2 regions of the Paenibacillus sp. N119s genome follow, and region 2 is predicted to be linked to the other one. Evidence: predicted binding sites of a transcription regulator. Region 2 holds the regulator's gene; the other holds the start of a gene.
The links. The regulator Rex, encoded in region 2, represses fermentation and respiration genes when NADH is low (regulators of the CRP and FNR family bind a similar motif). The targets are predictions, from matches to a motif close to TTGTGAAATATTTCACAA.
Positions count from the first base shown of each region.

Region 1: a site for Rex is predicted at 1,568-1,585, ahead of nirB (nitrite reductase large subunit NirB). Genes of this name have one in related genera too.

Region 1 covers NZ_JCAJRU010000054.1:6,865-10,297, forward strand. The annotation lists gene treP (PTS system trehalose-specific EIIBC component) at 1-596, shown strand, start outside; gene treR (trehalose operon repressor) at 672-1,415, shown strand; gene nirB (nitrite reductase large subunit NirB) at 1,693-3,433, shown strand, end outside.
Region 2 covers NZ_JCAJRU010000007.1:12,584-16,016, forward strand. The annotation lists gene dinG (ATP-dependent DNA helicase DinG) at 1-1,496, shown strand, start outside; gene AC5V8P_RS01955 (redox-sensing transcriptional repressor Rex) at 1,524-2,177, shown strand; gene AC5V8P_RS01960 (amidohydrolase) at 2,164-3,433, shown strand, end outside.

The DNA.
Region 1 (3,433 bases), on a different contig from region 2:
CTTTAACCTTCATGTATGGGAAACTGCTAAATAAGCGCCGTCAGACACCAGCTACGACACCAGTTAACGACTCCGTACAGACAGATTCGAGCCGCCGCCATTCTGCACTGAATGTGCTGGAAGTAAAGACTCCGGTACTGGGGCATGTGGTGCCATTGGAGCAGGTTCCTGATCCGGCTTTTGCCGAACGGCAGATGGGGCAAGGTATTGCAGTGGAACCGCAGGATGGCCGGATTCTAGCCCCTTTCAGTGGGACGGTCATTCACATCATGGTGAAAAGCAAGCATGCCTTGATTTTGGAGCATCCGACAGGTGTGCAGATTCTGGTACATGTAGGAATCAACACGGTGTCGTTAAAGGGAGAAGGATTCACCATGCATGTGGAGACAGGTCAAACCGTGGAGCAGGGCCAGCTTCTGATGGAATTTGACCGTCAGCTGATCCAGAAATCGGGGTATCCTATTATTACACCGGTTATTGTCCCTGACGGGCAGAGTATGATTGAATCAATTGAAGAATTGCCGGGCGAGGCGAACAATCTGCAATATGTCTTAATGAGAATTCATTTGAATTCTTCATCGGACCATACGAATTAAGTCAGATCCGTCCTGCTAGCCTTTTTTAGTAACTTGGTCAGTGAAAGAATGCTACAATTAACGTGGTGATGAAAATTGACTAAGAATATATTTTTGCAAATTTATCAAGAATACTCGGGACGAATTCAGACAGGCGCATTGGCTCCAGGCTCGAAAATGCCCTCTGAAAATGAACTGGCCCGGGAGTATAACACTTCTCGTGAGACCGTGCGTAAGGCACTTCATTTGCTTGCACAAAATGGGTATATCCATAAAATAAAGGCCAAAGGATCTTTTGTTCTGGATATCGGACGGATGGATTTTCCGATAGGAGGATTGGTCAGTTTTAAAGAAATGTCTGAGCGGATTGGGCGCAAATCACAAACCATTGTTCATGAAAATCAGTTGATTCCCGTTCCAGATGATATAGCTGCTCATCTGGAGATTGACAAAGACAAGTATTGGGTCTGGAAAGTCATTCGTGCACGTGAAATTGAAGGTGAATGCGTCATACTGGATAAAGACTACTTTCGCTCAGACATTGTACCCGTGCTTACCGAGGACATTAGCCGGGAATCCATCTATGAATATCTGGAGGGAGAACTCCATCTTCCAATCAGTTATGCCAAAAAGGTCGTTTCTGTAGAAGATGCAGATGAAGAAGACCGTAGGCTGATGGACCTCCTGAACTATACTCATGTGGTTGTAGTACGTAACTATGTTTATCTGGAAGACACGACATTGTTCCAGTACACCGAATCAAGGCATCGGCTGGACAAATTTCAATTCGTCGATTTTGCCAGACGTTCCCACGGTGAAGAGAGAAAATCCGACTTTTAAGCTGACCCCACCCCTCTTCTTAAGAAGAGGGGTTCCTTTTTGACTTTCAGGGCAAATAGATTTGTTCGATGATACTTCTATCATTACGGCTCTTACCATTATCCCTTGAAGTGAAATAGGGAAAACCCTAATTATTTATAATTTTAACTACATTGTGATCCCGATCACATATAGACCTATCTGCTGTATTAAAATAGAAGCATAAACAGAATTTCATAGGAACGTAGGAGATGTCGTCGGATAGGGAGTATCGTCGAATGAATGGAGGAACCGGTATATGATAAACAGTAAACAAAAGCTTGTGGTTATAGGGAACGGGATGGCTGGTATCAATACGGTCGAACAAATTTTAAAATTAACAGATAAGTACGAAATTACAGTTCTGGGGAGTGAACCGCATCCGAACTATAACAGGATCATGCTCTCTTATGTGCTGGAAGGTAGTAAAACAATAGATGATATCATACTGAACGATTTGCAATGGTATGCGGATCAAGGGATTACTTTATATACAGGAAAAATGGTTAAAAGCATCGACGGTGAGCACAAGAAGATTCACACCGAAGATGGACTGGAAATTGATTACGATGTGGCTTTGATTGCCACTGGTTCACAATCATTTATTCTACCTATTCCGGGCAAAGAGTTACCAGGCGTCATTGGGTTCCGGGATATCGCAGATTGCTCGGCCATGCTGGAGGCGGCGAAGACCTATAAGAAGGCAGCTGTTATTGGTGGAGGTCTGTTGGGGCTGGAGGCAGCTAAAGGCTTGGTCAATCTCGGGATGGATGTTACGGTCGTTCATCTAATGGAAGATTTGATGGAACGTCAGTTGGACCGGGGAGCCTCTGCGATGTTGAAAGCAGAACTGGAACGCCAGGGAATCAAGTTTGCTATGCAAATGCAAACTGCGGAAGTGTACGGTCAAGATCGGGTACAAGGACTGCGCTTCTCGGATGGAAGCGAGCTGGAAGCAGATTTGGTTGTAATGGCCGTCGGGATTAAACCTAATATCCAGGTAGCTAAAGAAAGTGGTATGGAAACGAACCGCGGGATTGTGGTCGATGATTTCATGAGAACCTCCATGCCGGATGTATACGCTGTAGGGGAATGTGTTGAGCACCGTGGAATCTGCTACGGCCTGGTAGCTCCGCTGTTTGAACAGGGAAGTGTGATTGCCAAGCATTTGGCAGGCGTGGATACTGAAGGCTATGCAGGATCGGTAGTTTCCACCAAGCTTAAAATTTCAGGGGTAGATGTTTTCTCAGCTGGCGAATTCATAACCCAGCCTGAACATACGGCGATTGTAGCGAAGGATGAGTGGAAGCGAACATACAAAAAGGTACTGCTTCGTGATAATAAAATTGTTGGTACTGTACTGTTCGGTGATGTGAGTGAATCTGCTAGTCTGCAAAAATATGTGCGTCAGCAAACGGAAATGACAGATGAGATCTATGGACAGATCATGGGTACTGGATGCGGCAATCACGGGGCGAAAACGTCATCCGTTGAAACTATGGCGGACGATGAAATTGTCTGCGGCTGTAACGGTGTGACTAAAAAGGCAATTGTGGAAGCAATCAATGAAAATGGACTAACCACCGTGGATGAAATTAAGGCATGTACTGGAGCTACGCGTTCCTGCGGAGGATGTAAGCCGGTGGTTGAGCAAATTTTGCAATATGTTCTTGGAGACAGCTTCAAAACATCAGCCAAGCAGGGAATATGTGGTTGCACAACCTTGAGCCGGGACGAGATTGTTGAAGCAATCAAAACCAAAGGGCTGACCACTACGCGTGAAGTGATGAATGTACTCGGCTGGCATAATGATGAAGGATGCTCCAAATGCCGTCCAGCGCTGAATTATTACTTGGGTATGATTAATCCTGATACCTATGAAAATGAGGGAGATTCCCGGTTTGTAAATGAGCGATTGCACGCGAACATTCAAAAGGATGGAACGTTTACAGTGGTGCCAAGAATGTACGGTGGTGTAACGACTCCAGAAGATTTGAAGA
Region 2 (3,433 bases):
ATGAACATCTGGTCATTGATGAAGCTCATCATCTAGAAGAAGTAGCTGGCAAGCACCTGGGCATGCATATGAAATATTTCACACTTGTGCACACGCTGACTCGATTGTTCAAGGACAGTAAGAATGGACAATTGCCTTCGCTACGTCAGCAGTTGGCAAAATCGGGGCATGAGAAGTCAACAGAATGGGCCTCAACCATTGACCAGCTGTATCCACTCGTTTTAGAGGTTAAGGAAACTTGGGACCTGTTAAGCGATAAGCTGTTTGGCATGTTGCCGGAACGTACTGATGCAACGCCGGGAGAAACAGGGCAGTTTTCTTCACGTCTGAAACCGTCGGCGAAGCCCGCGAAGTGGGATCAGGCGGCAGCATTGGAAAATCAGCTATATGTAACGCTGAGCGAAATTTTGCGCAAGGGCGACAAGCTGATGCTGGATGTCAAGGAAGAACATGACGATTATGCGGCAGATAGTCTCATTACAGATATTACGGGTCTGTTTAAGGATTTGGCGGGAATTAAGGAAAATTTACGTTTCTTTATACGACTCGATGATGAAACAACCGTATACTGGCTCGAAGCGAGTGGGCAATTCCGTAGTAAGTCATTGCAATTTTATGCGGTGCCCGTCGATGTGAGCCGTCAGTTGAAAGAAATGTTTTTTGACAAAAAAAGAAGTATTATTCTGACATCTGCTACTTTATCGGTAGATAAGTCATTTCAGTACATGACCGAGCAACTCGGCTTGCAGGAGGCTGCGGATCAAGGACGATTAATGACTTCTCAGCTCCCATCCCCTTTTAATTACAGGGATCAGGTGTTGCTGGTCATTCCGCGGGATTTTCCGAGTGTGAAGGGTAGTGTAGGGGATGCACACTTTGTAGAGATGCTCGTTAGCTCTCTAGGGGCGACTGCTCAGGCAACGCGGGGGAGAATGCTTGTTCTGTTTACTTCCTATCGGATGCTCCGGCAAGTGTATGAGCCGCTCAAAGAAGCGCTGGCATCCAGTGATATTACCGTGTTAGGACAAGGTGTGGACAGTGGAAGCCGCAGCAAGCTAACCCGCCGGTTTCAGGAAGCCAAAGCTTCTGTACTGCTGGGAACCAGCAGCTTCTGGGAAGGCGTCGATATTCCAGGGAAGGCACTGACTTGCCTGGCCATCGTTCGCTTGCCGTTTCAACCGCCCAATCACCCGTTACTGGAGGCAAAAAGCGAGTTGCTCCAGCAGCAGAAGAAGAATCCATTCATGAAGCTGTCTGTACCACAGGCAGTGATCCGTTTCAAACAGGGATTTGGTCGGTTGGTACGTACAGCGAGCGACCACGGAGTCGTCATTGTCTACGATACACGTGTGATCGAATCCTATTACGGAAAGCACTTTTTGTACTCGTTGCCGGGACCCAAAATGGAGCATATGCCATCGGAGCAAATGGTGCCACGCATTGCGGAATGGCTCCAATCCGCCCCGGAGACAGAGGCACAACGGACGGACACCTAAGGTCCGTTACAATTAGGGGGAGCAAGTATGAAATCAGATAAAATTTCAGAGGCTGTCGTACGGAGGTTACCCGTATATTTACGCTATCTGAATGCACTGCACAAACGGGAAGTGGCTACGGTCTCTTCTCAAGAGCTGGGGCAGAGGCTGGATTTGAATCCGGCCCAAATCCGTAAAGACCTGGCCTATTTTGGCGATTTTGGCCGGAAGGGTATCGGTTATGATGTTTCTTATCTAATTGAGAAAATACGCCATATCCTGAAAATCGACCAGCAGATTAATGTAGTACTGGTCGGAGCGGGTAATCTGGGTCAAGCCCTCTCAAACTATAACGCATATTTAAAAGACAATATGAAGATTGTGGCAGTGTTTGATGCGTTTCCAGATAAGGTTGGGACCAGAATCAATACACTGGTCGTTCAGCCAATGGATGAACTGGAAGCGACTGTGAAGGAAAAAAATATTCGAATCGGGATTATTACAGTGCCTGAGTTTGAGGCACAGCACGTAGCTGACAGGCTCATTGAGAGTGGAGTTGGGGCGATTCTGAACTTTGCACCTATCATTCTCAAGGCACCGGCTAACGTTCGGATACATGCCACAGATTTTACAACTGATTTGCTTAGCCTCGCATATTATTTGGAGGATGGAAAGGAAGAAGCACAAGATGACAGTGAATAAATGGGTAATTAAAAACGGTTCTTTTGCCGTAAATGGAGCCGAAGCGGGAGTAATTCATGGTTTTATGATTGTGGAGGATAGCCGCATTACTTACATTGGCGAGACTTTGCCTGCTGGTGAGGAAGAGACGGAAGCAATCGACGGTAAGGGGCTATTGTTCTTACCTGGTCTGGTGAATACTCATGGTCATGCGGCGATGTCTCTGCTGCGAGGATATGGAGATGATCTGGCCCTTCAAGTGTGGCTGCAGGAAAAAATGTGGCCTATGGAGGCCAAGTTTACATCTACAGATGTGTACTGGGGAACATCTTTGTCAGTGTTAGAAATGCTAAAGGGTGGAACCACGACTTTCCTGGATATGTACGACCATATGGATGAGGTGGCTCGTGTAGCTGAAGAGTCTGGCATTCGTGCAAGTCTGATGCGTGGAGCAATTGGACTATGCTCAGAAGAAGAACAGCGGATCAAGCTGGCCGAGGCCGTAACTTTTGCGCGCAACTGGCATGGTAAAGCAGACGGCCGTATCACAACCATGATGTCACCGCATGCCCCGTACACATGTCCGCCTGCGTTTATCGAGAAATTCGTACAAGCTGCACATGATCTCGATTTACCATTGCATACGCACATGTCCGAGACGATCGCCGAAGTTGAGCAAAACGTACGTGATTACGGTTTGCGTCCAGTTGCACATTTAGATAAGCTTGGCTTTTTCTCTCGTCCTTCCCTGGTTGCCCACGGCGTTCACTTGAACGACGAAGAAATTGCCTTATTAGCAGAACGAGGTGTAGCGGTCTCCCATAATCCAGGCAGCAACTTGAAGCTGGCAAGCGGCGTAGCAAGAGTGCCTGAACTACTGCGTGCAGGAGTGACCGTTTCTCTTGGAACAGATGGTCCTGCCAGCAATAATAATCTGGATATGTTCGAGGAAATGCGTCTGGCGGCACTTATTCACAAGGGAGTGTCTGGTGACCCTACGGCAGTTCCTGCCAATGAAGCACTGCGTCTGGCAACAGAATATGGCGCAAAGTCAATCGGTTTAAAAGAGGTAGGAGCGCTGGCAGCAGGCAACAAGGCTGACTTTATCGCGTTAGATCTGAATCAGGCTCATTTCTTGCCGCGTACAGATCTTATTTCCCATGCCGTATACTCTGCAAGTGCCAAAGACGTGGCTCATGTATGGGTAGACGGCCGTCAGGTTGTGAAAAATGGCGAATGCCTGACGATGGACGAGGAACGTATCAAACATGAGGCAC